DNA from 2 places in the Ideonella sp. sgz306126 genome. Region 1 is predicted to be linked to the other one. Evidence: riboswitches for the same ligand, from Rfam matches in the RefSeq annotation. Region 1 holds a riboswitch; the other holds the start of a gene.
What was found. A riboswitch is a leader RNA that binds a small molecule or an ion and turns the genes downstream of it on or off. The one in region 1 is predicted to bind thiamine pyrophosphate.

Region 1 (6,470 bases):
GGGCAACCAGCCCACCGGCAACGCGATCAACCAGATCGACCAGAGCCGTCCCGGCGCGTCGGTGCAGCTCAGCTCGCTGGCCGCGCTGGCGGGGCATCGCAACCAGTTCGTGGTCGGCGCCAGCGTCGACAGCGGCCGCACCGATTTCACCCAGTCCAACCAGGAAGCCGGTTCGTCGCGCGACACGAGTTCGACCCAGCCCGTGGTGCTGGCGACCTCGCTGCATTCGCAGGCGACCGCGACCGGCGTGTATGCCGAAGACACCTTCGGCCTGACGCCCCGCACCTTCCTGAATCTGTCCGGACGTTTCAACCGCGCCACCGTGCGGCTCGAAGACCAGCTCGGCACCGCGCTCAACGGCGACCATGCCTTCCAGCGGCTCAATCCGGCGCTGGGCCTGACCTACAACCCCGCACCCACGCTGACCACCTACGCCAGCTACAACGAAGGCATGCGGGTGCCCACGCCGGTGGAGCTGAGCTGCGCCGATCCGACGGCGCCCTGTTCGCTGCCCAACGCCTTCTCGTCGGACCCCGCGCTCAAGCCGGTGATCTCGCACACCTGGGAGCTGGGCGCGCGCGGCCGCGTGGCGCCGGGCTGGGCCTGGAGCGCGGCGGTGTTCCGCACCGAACTGGACGACGACATCCAGTTCATCAGCAGCGGCGGCGGCGCGACCAGCGCCGGCTACTTCCAGAACGTGGGCCGGACCCGCCGCCAGGGCGTCGAGCTGGGGCTGGAGCGCCGGACCGGGCCGCTCCGGCTCAGCGCGCACTACAGCCTGATCGACGCCACCTTCCAGACGCCGCTGCGGCTCAACAGCCCGAGCAACTCGACCGCCGCACCGCTGGCCTGCCCGACCTGCACCGACATCCAGGTGCTGCCCGGCAACCGGATGCCGGGCCAGCCCCGGCAGATCGCGAAGCTGCGCGCGGAGTGGCGGATCGCCGACCGCGGCAGCGTGGGCCTGAACCTGATGGCGCAGTCGCGCCAATACGCCCGCGGCGACGAGAACAACCAGGATGTCAACGGTCCGCTGCCGGGCTATGCGCTGTTCCATCTGGACGCCCGCTGGCACCTGCGCCCCGGGCTCTCGCTGTTCGCCAAGGTCGACAACCTGTTCGACCGCCGCTACGCCAGCTTCGGCACGCTGGGCCAGAACGTCTTCACCGCGCCCGGCCACCAGTTCGACCCCAGCGGCGCGAGCTGGCGCAACGAGCAGTTCCGCACCGTGGGCGCGCCGCGCGGCCTCTGGCTGGGGCTCAGCTACCGCTTCGGCGACGGCGCCGCCGGCGGATGAGCTTCTCGTCGCGCGCCCGTGTCACACGCGGCGCGGCGCAGGCGGGCGCCGACAATCCGGCATCGCATCCCCCAGGAGACCCCGCGTGAAGACCTACGACATCGAAGTGCAGCGGCTGAAATCGCTCCGGCACGACCACGGGCTGATCGAGATCGGCATCGATGCGCTGGTGCTGCCGCGCCCGGCGCGCGACGAGGCCGCCGGCGCCAGCTGCCTGCGCCTGCCGGTCGAGCACGCCCGCTCGCTGCTGCTGCTGCTGAAGCAGCAGATCGCCGAGCTGGACAAGCTGCAGCCGCGCAGCCGCCGCTCCGGGCGCTGCTGAGCGCCGCTGCTCAGCGCTGCCCGAAGCTCGCGCCGGCGAACAAGTCCTTCAGTTCGCGCGGCTGCGAGCGCCAGTACGGCTTGGGCGCCTGCACCTGCGCGCCCAGCGCGGCCGCGGCATGCCAGGGCCAGCGCGGGTCGTACAGCATCGCGCGGGCCAGCGCGACCGCGTCGGCCTGGCCGTTGGCGATGATGGCCTCGGCCTGCGCCGGCTCGGTGATCAGGCCGACGGCGATCGTCGGCAGCCCGGCCTCGGCCTTGATGCGCTCGGCCAGCGGCACCTGGTAGCCCGGTCCGAGCGGGATCGCCTGGGCCGGCGACACGCCGCCGCTGCTGACGTGGATGGCGGCGCAGCCGCGCGCCTTCAGCGCCCGGGTCAGCGCCACCGAGCTGTCCGGATCCCAGCCGCCCGGCACCCAGTCGGTCGCCGAGATGCGCGCCCACACCGGCCGGTCGGCCGGGAACGCGGCGCGCACAGCCTCGAACACCTCGAGCGGATAGCGCATCCGGTTCTCCAGGCTGCCGCCGTAGGCGTCCTGGCGCTGGTTGGCCAGCGGCGACAGGAACTGGTGCAGCAGGTAGCCATGCGCCATGTGGATTTCGATGCCGTCGAGGCCGAGCCGGGCCGCCCGCCGCGCGGCGGCGACGAAATCGTCGCGCACCCGGGCCAGGCCGGCACCGTCCAGCGCCAGCGGCGGGTCGTCGCCCTGCGCGTGCGGCACGGTCGACGGCGCCTCGGTCTTCCAGCCCGGGGGCTGGTCGGGCGCCAGCTGGGCGCCGCCGTCCCAGGGGGCGCGGCTGGACGCCTTGCGGCCGGCGTGGCTGAGCTGCATCGCCACGGCGATCGGCGAGTGGGCGCGGATCGCCGCCAGGATGCGGGCCAGGCCGGCCTCGTTGGCGTCGGAGTACAGCCCCAGATCCAGCGCCGAGATCCGGCCCTCGGGCGAGACGGCGGTGGCTTCGAGCACCAGCAGGCCGGCACCGGACAAGGCCAGGTGGCCGAGGTGGATCAGGTGCCAGTCGCCCGGCGTGCCCTCGCAGGCCGAGTACTGGCACATCGGCGCGACGATGATCCGGTTGGCCAGCGTCAGCGGGCCCAGCGTCAGGGGGGAGAAGAGGTGGCTCATGAGGGCGATGGGGATCGTGACCGGAGATCTCAGCGGCGCGCGGGCCGCTGCGCTGCACCCTCGCCTGCGGCGGGGCAGACCGCAATGTACGTGGTGGCGGCGCGGCCTGCAGCGCGCGGCCGGCCAGGGGCCCCCGCGGATGCCCCTGGCCCGCATGGGCCGATACTGTCAGGCCCGCCACGCCGCGGGATCGAGGGCCCCCGGGACGGCCGCGCACGAGGCGCGGCTGCCCGCGCCGGCGTCCTCGCTGGCACAGGAGTCCTTGATGCGCCATGACGTCGTCGTCGCCGGGGTCGGCATGATCCCCTTCGCCAAACCCGGGGCCCACCTGCCCTATCCGCAGATGGCGGCCACCGCTGCGCGGGCCGCGCTGGCCGACGCCGGCCTCGCCTACGAGCGCGTGCAGCAGGCCTATGTGGGCTACGTCTACGGCGACTCCACCGCCGGCCAGCGCGCGCTCTACGAGGTCGGCATGAGCGGCATCCCGGTCGTCAACGTCAACAACAACTGCTCCACCGGTTCGACCGCGCTGTTCCTGGCCCGCCAGGCGGTGGCCGGCGGCGCGGCGGACTGCGTGCTGGCGCTGGGCTTCGAGCACATGAGCCCGGGTGCGCTCGGCACCGTGTTCAAGGACCGGCCCAGCCCGTTCGAGCGTTTCGACGAGGCCACCGACGCCCTCGTCGGCCACGCCGAGATCCCGCTGGCGCTGCGCTACTTCGGCGGCGCCGGCCTGGCCCACATGCAGCAGTACGGCACGCCGCTGTCCACCTTCGCGAAGATCCGCGCCAAGGCCAGCCGCCACGCCGCGAACAACCCGCTGGCGCTGCTGCGCAACGTGGTCACCGAAGAGGAGGTGCTGAGTGCGCCGACGCTGTGGCCCGGCGTGATGACGCGGCTGATGGCCTGCCCGCCGACCTGCGGCGCGGCGGCGGCCGTGGTCTGCTCGGACGCCTTCGCCCAGGCCCACGGCCTGGACCGGCGGGTGCGCATCCGCGCGCAGGCGATGACCACCGACCGGCCGTCCACGTTCGAGGCGAACGACATGCGCGAACTCGTCGGCTACGGCATGGCGCAGGCGGCCGCGCAGCAGGTCTACGAGGCCGCCGGCGTCGGCCCGCAGGACCTCGACGTGGTCGAGCTGCACGACTGCTTCGCGCAGAACGAACTGATCAGCTACGAAGCGCTGGGCCTGTGCCCGCCCGGCGGCGCCCAGGCCTTCGTCGATGCTGGCGACAACACCTACGGCGGCCGGATCGTCACCAACCCGTCGGGCGGGCTGCTCAGCAAGGGCCACCCGCTGGGCGCCACCGGCCTGGCGCAGTGCACCGAGCTGGTCCAGCAGCTGCGCGGCCAGGCCGGGCGCCGCCAGGTCGACGGCGCGCGGCTGGCGCTGCAGCACAACCTGGGCCTGGGCGGGGCCTGCGTGGTGACCCTCTACGAGCGCCAGTGAGCGGGGACCGGACCATGCTGCCGCAGCTTCATCGCCATCGCTGGATGGACGCGGACATCGAGACCTTCCGCGACGCCGTCCGCCGCTACATCACCGGAGAACTGGCGCCGCAGCTGGACGGCTGGCGCCGCCAGGGCTTCATTCCGCGCGAGATCTGGCGCCGGTTCGGGCAGATGGGGTTCCTGCTGCCCGAGCTGGACGAGGCCCACGGCGGCGCGGGCGCCTCGCTGGCTTACCAGCTGGTGGTGCAGGACGAACTGGCGCGGGCCGAGATGCCGGCCAACACCGCGGTCCACACGATCGCGGCGCACTACCTGCTCGACTATGGCACCGACGCGCAGAAGCAGCGCTGGCTGCCGCGGCTGGCCAGCGGCGAGCTGCTCGCCGGCATCGCGCTGACCGAACCGGGCTGCGGCTCGGACCTGAAGGCGCTGCGCACCCGCGCCCGGCGCGATGGCGACGCGTACGTCATCGACGGCGCCAAGACCTTCATCACCAATGGCGCCACCGCCAACCTGCTGGTGGTGGCGGTGCGCACCGGCGGTGCCGGCAGCCGTGGCGTCTCGCTGGCGGTGCTGGAAACCGAACGGCTGCCGGGCTTCCGGGTTGGCCGGCGGCTCGAGAAGCTGGGCCAGCACGCCTCCGACACCGCCGAGCTGTTCTTCGACGGCGTTCGCATTCCGGCGGCCAACCTGATCGGCGAGAAGGAAGGCGAAGGCTTCGCCCAGTTGATGAGCCAGCTGCCCTACGAGCGCCTGCTGCTGTGCGTGCCGGCGGCGGCGGTGATCGAGCGCGCCGTGGAGCTGACGGTCGACTACACCCGGCAGCGGCACGCGTTCGGCCAGCCGCTGTCGGACTTTCAGAACACCCGCTTCAAGCTCGCCGAATGCGCGACGCTGGCGCATGTCGTGCGCAGCTTCGTCAACGACTGCATCCAGCGGTTGCTCGACGGCACACTCGACGACGAGGCCGCCTACATGGCCAAGTGGTGGTGCACCGAACAGCAGGGCAAGGTCACCGACGAGTGCCTGCAGCTGTTCGGCGGCTACGGCTACATGGTCGACTACCCGATCGCGCGCCTCTACGCCGATGCGCGCATCCAGCGCATCTACGGCGGCACCACCGAGATCATGAAAGACCTGATCTCGCGCCGGCTGTTCGCCTCGGGTGACGGCCGGGACGGGTTGGCGCGTTCATCATCGTCTTGACCTTCGCGCGCCGCCGCCCGTACACTGCGCCCCGCTCCGGGGTGCACGCAAGTGCTGAGATGGCGACGACGCCGAACCCGACGAACTTGATCCGGTTCATACCGGCGTAAGAAGAGCCGTTGGTTCCCGTTGAGGTTCACGTCATGGCGGCACGCCGTGGCGCACACATCAAGGGGCACTTTCCGGAGCACCACCTGCCCAACGGAAAGACCGCCCCGATGACGACGACCTCAGCTCCCCTCGACACCGCCCCGTTCGCCGAGCGCCTCGCGCTGACGCGTGCGCCGTTTCCCGCCTCGACCAAGGTCCACGTGCCGGGCGAGCTGCACGCCGGCCTGCGCGTGCCGATGCGGGAGGTCGCGCTGACCAACGGCGAGCACATCTCGCTGTACGACACCTCGGGGCCGTACACCGATCCGGCCGCATCGATCGACGTGCGCAGCGGCCTGGCGCCGCTGCGCGCCGCCTGGATCGAGGCCCGCGGCGACACCGAGGGCTACGCCGGCCGCGCGCCGCAGGCGCTCGACGACGGCAGCCGGCACGAGGCCCGCGAGGCCGAACGCCTGGCCGCGCTGCGCCGCGAGGCCGCCGGGCTGCAGCGCGCGCCGCGCCGCGCGCGGGCCGGCGCCAATGTCACGCAGATGCACTACGCGCGGCGCGGCATCGTCACGCCGGAGATGGAGTTCGTCGCGATCCGCGAGAACGGCCGCCGCGAGTGGATGGCCGAGTACCTCGCCGATGCCGGCCGCGAGCTGCGCCTGCAGGGCCGGCCGCTGGGGGCGCAGGTCCCGCGCATCGTCACGCCCGAATTCGTGCGCGACGAGGTCGCGCGCGGCCGCGCGATCATCCCGGCCAACATCAACCACCCCGAGGTCGAGCCGATGGCGATCGGCCGCAACTTCCGGGTCAAGATCAACGCCAACATCGGCAACTCGGCGGTCACGTCGGGCATCGACGAAGAGGTCGAGAAGCTGGTCTGGGCGATCCGCTGGGGTGCCGACAACGTGATGGACCTGAGCACCGGCCGCAACATCCACACCACGCGCGACTGGATCGTGCGCAACTCG
Region 2 (6,470 bases), on a different contig from region 1:
CGCGTCGGGATGGGTAGGTGGCTCCTAAGGTCGCCATGCCACAAGGCCGCAAGCCGTAGTACGCGGCACGCCGCTGGGACGCGTACTCCGACAGGCCCTCGGCCTGCGGGCTGTGCGCGACGACGTGCCGCGGCCATGCCGGAAATGCCGCCTTGACGGGGACGCTCGCGGGGCTCTGCGTGGTGGTCATGACGTGACGCCTATGTCAGCGCTGTTGGGTCGTGGGGAAGCGTTTCAACGGCTGAGGAGCGATCAGAATGCGCACTTGTAAATGTCATGGACATTAAAGTTAACAATTCTTGACGTACTCTACTATCCGAAAGTTCAGCTGATATGCCAAGAACTAGGGGCCTCCGGTCGTCGTTTGACTTGGATCAGTGCTTGCGCATGTTCTGGAAACCAAGCCTCGACGAGGTGGCGGTGCAGCACGAGCCTTGCCAGGCGCCTCGTGGGCATTGCCTTCGTCGGTTCTCTTCCGGAGTGGGCGGCGGGAGGCTCGTTCTCTCGGCGCCGAGCCGTAAGTCGCGCGACCCGGAGCGTCGGATCACCGCCGCACGGTCAGCTGCTTGGCGCTCCCGGGCGCTCTAGAAACGGAAATGCCCTGCGGTTGCAGGGCATTTCGAGGGTGCTGCATCCAGCAGCATCACAACATCACACGGGGGTGATGTACTCCGACATCAATATGCCGGTGATTGCGGGAATGGGGTTCGGTGTGATGGTTCGATCGGTCTACCCTCCTTCCGTGGTGAACGGATCCGACTCAAAACCGGGTCAGTGCTTGCAGTAAACGCTTAGGCCGTCGCGCTGTCAAGGCCTTCTCGAAACCGGCCGTTGTCTGGCGTGATGCCTTACCCTTGGTTCGCATGGTCCCGTTGCCCGGACTCGGGTTGGCTGACCGACATCGGCACCACGCCTGTTGACGGTGGACAGACAGGACATCGAGGCGGGCCCCGTGCGGTCAGAAGTCGCCGTTCCACCGCGATCGTCAAGCTCGCGACGGCCGTTGATCGGTTTCTAGCCGAGCAGGTGCCTGCGTTGAAGCGAGCCCATGAATGCTCGGGCACTCACCACGATCGTCATGTCGAGCATGAAAAAACCGCCAGACCTTGCGGTGCGGCGGTTTCTCTTTGTTTGGCTCCCCGACCTGGGCTCGAACCAGGGACCTACGGATTAACAGTCCGGCGCTCTACCAACTGAGCTATCGGGGAAGTGAAGCCTCAGATTATAGGCAGGTTTTGATGGATTTCACAAGTCGACCTGAATCCCAGCGCGAAAAGTTCGCGGTGCCAGGGGGTAGAGGTAGACATGGCCGTACTGGGTAGGGGTTTCCTGCCACGCGCGGCGGTCGAACAGGTTGTCGATACCGGCGCGCAGCAGCCAGTCCCGGCCGTCAGCGTGCCAGGCATAGCGGGCGGCCAGGCCGGTGCGGGTCCAACTGGGTGCGGTCAGGCTGTTGTCGGCCAGGACCTGACGCGGGCCTTCGAACGTGATCCGGGTCTGCAAGGCCAGGCCAGGTACGCTAGGTACACGGTAGTCGATCAGCACGCGAGCGGTGTGCTCCGGCACGTTGGTGGGAGCCAAGCCGTTCTGGCCAGGGTTCTGGCTGTGCTCGCGTCGTGCCTGCAGCCACATCGTGCTGGCGTGCAGGCTCCATGGGCCTTGGGTGAGGCCGATCGCGGCCTGGGCTCCCTGGTGATGGTCCGTGCCGTCGACCTGGTGGGTGCAGCTGAGGGCGACATCGCAACTGCCCAGGTCCACCGCCAGCGGCCTGGCGATGTCGAACCAGGCGAGCGACCAACTCAGCGTGGGGCCCTGGTGCTTGACGCCGATCTCGGTCTGTCGGCTCTTAAGCGCCGGCAGGGGTTGGCCGGCGTTGGTGTAGATCGGCAGGTTGGGCGCCACATCGCTTTCCACGCCTTGGCCCCAGCTGGCGTAGACCATGTCGGCCGGGTTCAGCTGCCAAGTGCCGGCCAACCAGGGTGTGGTGAAACCTTGCGCGTACGCGGTGGCCTGTGTGCCATCGGTCTGCACGCTCCGGCGGTCGAGCGTGGTGTGGCGCAAGCCCAGCCAGAGTCCGGCGCGGCCGGCATGCATCTGGTCGAACAATTGCCATTCGGTGCTGCGTTCGGTGCGGTCGGTGTTGGTGATTTCCGGGGTTGGGGCGGCCGGGACCATGGTGTTGCCGTCCAGCGTGCCGATCCCCGCGAAGTTGTAGATCTGCGGTCCCAGGCTTTCGATGAATCGGCTGGCGAGCACGCCGGCCGAGATCTGGTGCACCACCTCGCCGGTGGTCAGATGGCCTTCCACACGCAGCGCGCCCGCGTCGGTATGGCGGCGCTCGCCGTTGCTGCGGAAGTCGTACAGGTCGAAGCTGCCGTCGCTGCAATAGCTGCTGTAGTTGTTTTCGGCGCTGCAACCGTAGGGGAAGGCGATGCGGTCGTCGGTGCGCAGTCGCTGGGTCATCGCTTGCGCCACGGCGCGCCAACCATCGGCCAGCTGCTGGGTGTAGCGCAGACTGCCGGTGGTGCCGTCGAACACCACGGGCAAGCTCCAGAGTTGGTCGTTCAGGTTGATGCGCGGGTCGATCGAAGCCGCCGACGGCAGCCGGCTGCCCAGCAGGCTGAAGCCGGGCAGGCTGGGCTGCGACTGGTGACTCAGCTCGACTTCCAGTTCGAGCAGGCCGTCGCGTCCGACCGGGGTGTCGCCGGCCACGGCAGCGAGATACCGCTGCCCGCGGTCATCCTTGAACACCGGACGAAGTTGCTCGGCTGCCAGGTTGACGCGCAGGCCAGACCGGCCGTCGGTGCCCAGGCGGCGGTCGATGTCGGCGCTCAGTTTCAGACTGCCTTCGTCCGACACGCCGGCAGACACCGTGGTGGCATTGCCGCGGGGCCGCTTCACGACGAGGTTGACCAAGCCCCCGGGTGCACTGGTGCCGGCTTGCGCGCCGCTGGTGCCTTCCAGCACTTCGACGCTTGCCTTGTCGTCCAGCGCCAAGGAGGTTTCCGCGTTGATCGGTAGGCCGTCGCGTCGGTAGTTGAAACGGTTGTCCAGCGTGTAGCCGCGCACCGCCATCGTGGCGTAGTAGCCCGGGGCGTTGTAGGCATCGCCAATGCTCGCGTCCATGCGAGTGATGTCTCCCAGGGTCTGCACGCCGGCGTCGGTCAGCGCGGCGCTGGTCAGCGTCGTGGCCTGGAAGGGCGAGCGGGCCAGCGGCGCGTCGCCGAAGCCGGCGACGGACGCGACCGCCGGGTCAGCCTGGCCGGTCACGGTGACGACCGCGGCGGGCTCGGATTGAGCCCCGGCGGCGCTGACGGCCAGCATCAAGCTGGCGCCGGCCCAGGGGCTGATTCGGCAGGAGGAAAGGAATCGGTACATGGCCATCGCGGACTCTCAAGGACGATGGCAGGGAACCCATCCGTCGGAAGTCAGGCAACACACCGGTTGGTGTGGCAAGGTCCGAGTCGGCTTGCTTCCCTGCGCGAGGATTACCTCAATCAGGTTCAAAGGGACTTTCTCAGTCGCACCGACTCATGGACGGCGCAACACCCCTAGCGAATGTGTTCGGCCCAGCCGGGCCGAACCGGATCGATTATCGCCGTGCACCGCCACCGGCCGCCGTGCCTGTCGCGAAAAGCCCCACAGTGCGGCCGCGCGCCGCCCACGAAAAAGCCCGCGCAGTGGCGGGCTGATGGCGCAAAGGCAGGGGGGGCTCAGCGGATCAATTCGCCCAGCTTGTTCTTGCGGTCTTTCCACTGGTCGGCATCGGGCAGCGCCGCCTTGCGCTTGGTGATGCTGGGCCAGCCCTTGGCCAGTTCGGCGTTCAGCGCGATGTAGGACTGCTGGTCGCCGGGCACGTCCTCTTCAGGGAGGATGGCGTTCACCGGGCATTCCGGGATGCAGACGGCGCAGTCGATGCATTCGTCGGGATCGATGGCCAGAAAGTTCGGGCCTTCGCGGAAGCAATCGACGGGGCAGACGTCGACGCAGTCGGTGTACTTGCAGCGGATGCAGGCTTCTGTGACGACGTGGGTCATGGGCAGGCGACGGTCATTGGAGGAAGAAAGGCGGACCCGGTGGGTAGCGCCCGGCTCGCGGGCCGGCGTGAAGCGGGCAAGCCGCCGCGCGCGGCGAAACTGGGATTTTAAGGCCAGGTGGCACGCCGGCCATGATGACCCTCAATATTGAAGGTGCACCTCGGGTGCGAGGCCGGTGCCAGCGGACGGCGCTCAGGCGGTGACCGCCTGCTGGCGGGCTGGCGCAGCGTTGACGTGCAGACCGCACTCCTTGGCGCCTTCGTCTTCCCACCACCAGCGGCCGGCGCGGAAATCTTCGCCCAGCGCAATGGCGCGGGTGCAAGGTGCGCAGCCGATGCTGGGCATGAAGGCGTCGTGCAGCGGGTTGTAGGGTACGTCGTGCCGGTCGATGTAGTGCCAGACATCGTTCCAGCTCCACGCCAGCAAGGGATTGAACTTGATCCGACCATTCGGTTCCACTTCGCGGGCGGGCAGGTTGCCGCGGTGGGCGGACTGCTCTCGGCGCAGTCCGGTGATCCAGGCGCTGCGGCCTGCCAGCATCCGGTCCAGCGGTTCCAGCTTGCGCAACTGGCAGCAAGCCTTGCGCAACTCGATGCTCTGGTACATCGCCTGCTCGCCGTGGCGGTGCACGAAGTGCACCACGGCCTCGTCGCGAGGCGCGTAGCGCTCGATCGTCAGCGCATAGTGGTGCTCGGCGCGCGCCAGCAAGTCCTGCGTCTGGGCATGCAGTGCCCCGGTCTGAAGCGTGGCCACGGCGATCGGCAGTTGATGGCGTGCGATCAGGTCGGTGAGCACCATGTCTTCGGCACCCAGGCTGCTGGCCAGCACGATGGTGTCGACGTGTTCGGCGGCTCCGCTGCGCAACTGGGCGAGCGTGTCGGCCAGCCGTTGCTCGAAGCCGGGGGTGACCCGGGCGTAGAGGTCGATCGCGCGGGCCTGCGGGGCGCTGCCCCGGTCCGGCAGCAAAGAGATGAGGTCTTGGTTCGGCATGAGTGCGAGGTCCGTCAGGCGGGCAGGCGGGCAAACAGCGGTCGCGTCTGCACGACATCACCCTGGTAATGGGCGCTGATCCGGGCGAGCGCACGCCGTGCATGGGATTCCGATTGATCGGCGCGCAGATGCACCGCGTCGAAACCGGTTCGATGCAGCAGCGGCAGCATGTCCACCAACACCTCGCCGGTGGCGCGCAGTTCGCCGCGGTATCCCAGGCGCGAGCGCAGCAGACGGGCCTGGCTGTACGCGCGCCCGTCGACCCACTTGGGGAACTGCAGCACGATCAGCGACAGTCCAGCCAGGTCGGCGCCAAGCGCCTCCACGTCGTCGGTGTTCGCCAGGAGCACGCCCTTGCGCGTGTCGGACGGCCAGTCTTCGTGACGTTGCCAGCGGGCCAGCGACATCAGCACGGCGCGATGCTCGGGGCCGGATGCCGCCTCGTCATCCAGTCGGCACCAGGGGTCGTCAAGCAGGGAGATGAATTTCATCGCGGGTCTCAGGCAACGCAATCGGCTTCGGCAGCCTGGGTCGGGGCGGTCTCTCGTTCCGGCGCGCGTGCGGTCTGGCGGCGCACGGCATCGGCGGCGGTGCGGAAGGGCGCCAAGCCCAGGCGCCGAACGCTGTCGACGAAGCGCTCGCCTCGTTCGCGCAGGCGCACGTAGGTGTCGATCAGCGCCTCGACCACGTCAGGCACTTCTTCCGCCGCAAAGGCCGGCCCGATCACCCGGCCGGGGCTGGCCGGCCCGCTCAGGGTCGAACCGTCCGAGCCGCCCAGCGACAGCTGATACCACTCGTCCCCGTCCTTGTCGATGCCCAGGATGCCGATGTGACCGGTGTGATGGTGGCCGCAGCTGTTCATGCAACCACTGATGTGCAGATCGATCTCGCCCAGATCGAACAATTCGTCGAGATCGTCGAAGCGCTCGCTGATGCTGGCGGCGATCGGGATCGAGCGGGCGTTGGCCAGCGCGCAGAAGTCGCCTCCAGGGCAGGCGATGATGTCGGTCAGCAGGCCGATGTTGGGCGTCGCGAAACCGCCATCCTGGGCCGCATGCCAGACGGCGCGCAGATCGGCCTCGCGCACCCACGGCAGCAGCAGGTTTTGCTCGTGGGTGACACGCAGCTCGCCCAGAGAATAGCGGTCGGCCAGCGTGGCGGCCCGGTCCATCTGGTCGGCCGTCAGATCCCCCGGCGCCTGGCCGGGCCGCTTCGTCGACAGGGTCACGGCGCGGTAGCCGGGGATGCGATGCGGATGCACGTTGCGGTCCAGCCAGCGCAGGAACGCGACCGGCGCCGGCCCGGTGCGATGCGGGTTGTAGCCGCCGGTGGCCGGGCGCACACCGGCCGGCAGCGCGAAGTGGCGCGCCACCCGCTCCAGTTCCGATGCGGGGATCAGGTGCTGGCGGCCTTCGGCATCGCTGCCCAGGATCTTCCCGAACT

Region 2: linked by a shared signal. The riboswitch ahead of AC0N04_RS15560 (TonB-dependent siderophore receptor) and the one ahead of thiC (phosphomethylpyrimidine synthase ThiC) in region 1 are both predicted to bind thiamine pyrophosphate.

What each region holds. Positions count from the first base shown of each region.
Region 1 is NZ_JBVYWP010000002.1:494,890-501,359, forward strand. It holds gene AC0N04_RS06755 (TonB-dependent receptor) at 1-1,297, shown strand, start outside; gene AC0N04_RS06760 (hypothetical protein) at 1,383-1,619, shown strand; gene AC0N04_RS06765 (NADH:flavin oxidoreductase/NADH oxidase) at 1,630-2,745, opposite strand; gene AC0N04_RS06770 (lipid-transfer protein) at 3,011-4,195, shown strand; gene AC0N04_RS06775 (acyl-CoA dehydrogenase family protein) at 4,210-5,403, shown strand; TPP riboswitch at 5,431-5,533, shown strand; gene thiC (phosphomethylpyrimidine synthase ThiC) at 5,622-6,470, shown strand, end outside.
Region 2 is NZ_JBVYWP010000005.1:93,009-99,478, reverse strand. It holds tRNA gene AC0N04_RS15565 (tRNA-Asn) at 1,133-1,208, opposite strand; gene AC0N04_RS15560 (TonB-dependent siderophore receptor) at 1,246-3,384, opposite strand; TPP riboswitch at 3,458-3,563, opposite strand; gene fdxA (ferredoxin FdxA) at 3,714-4,037, opposite strand; gene AC0N04_RS15550 (phosphoadenylyl-sulfate reductase) at 4,230-5,027, opposite strand; gene AC0N04_RS15545 (DUF934 domain-containing protein) at 5,042-5,518, opposite strand; gene AC0N04_RS15540 (nitrite/sulfite reductase) at 5,527-6,470, opposite strand, start outside.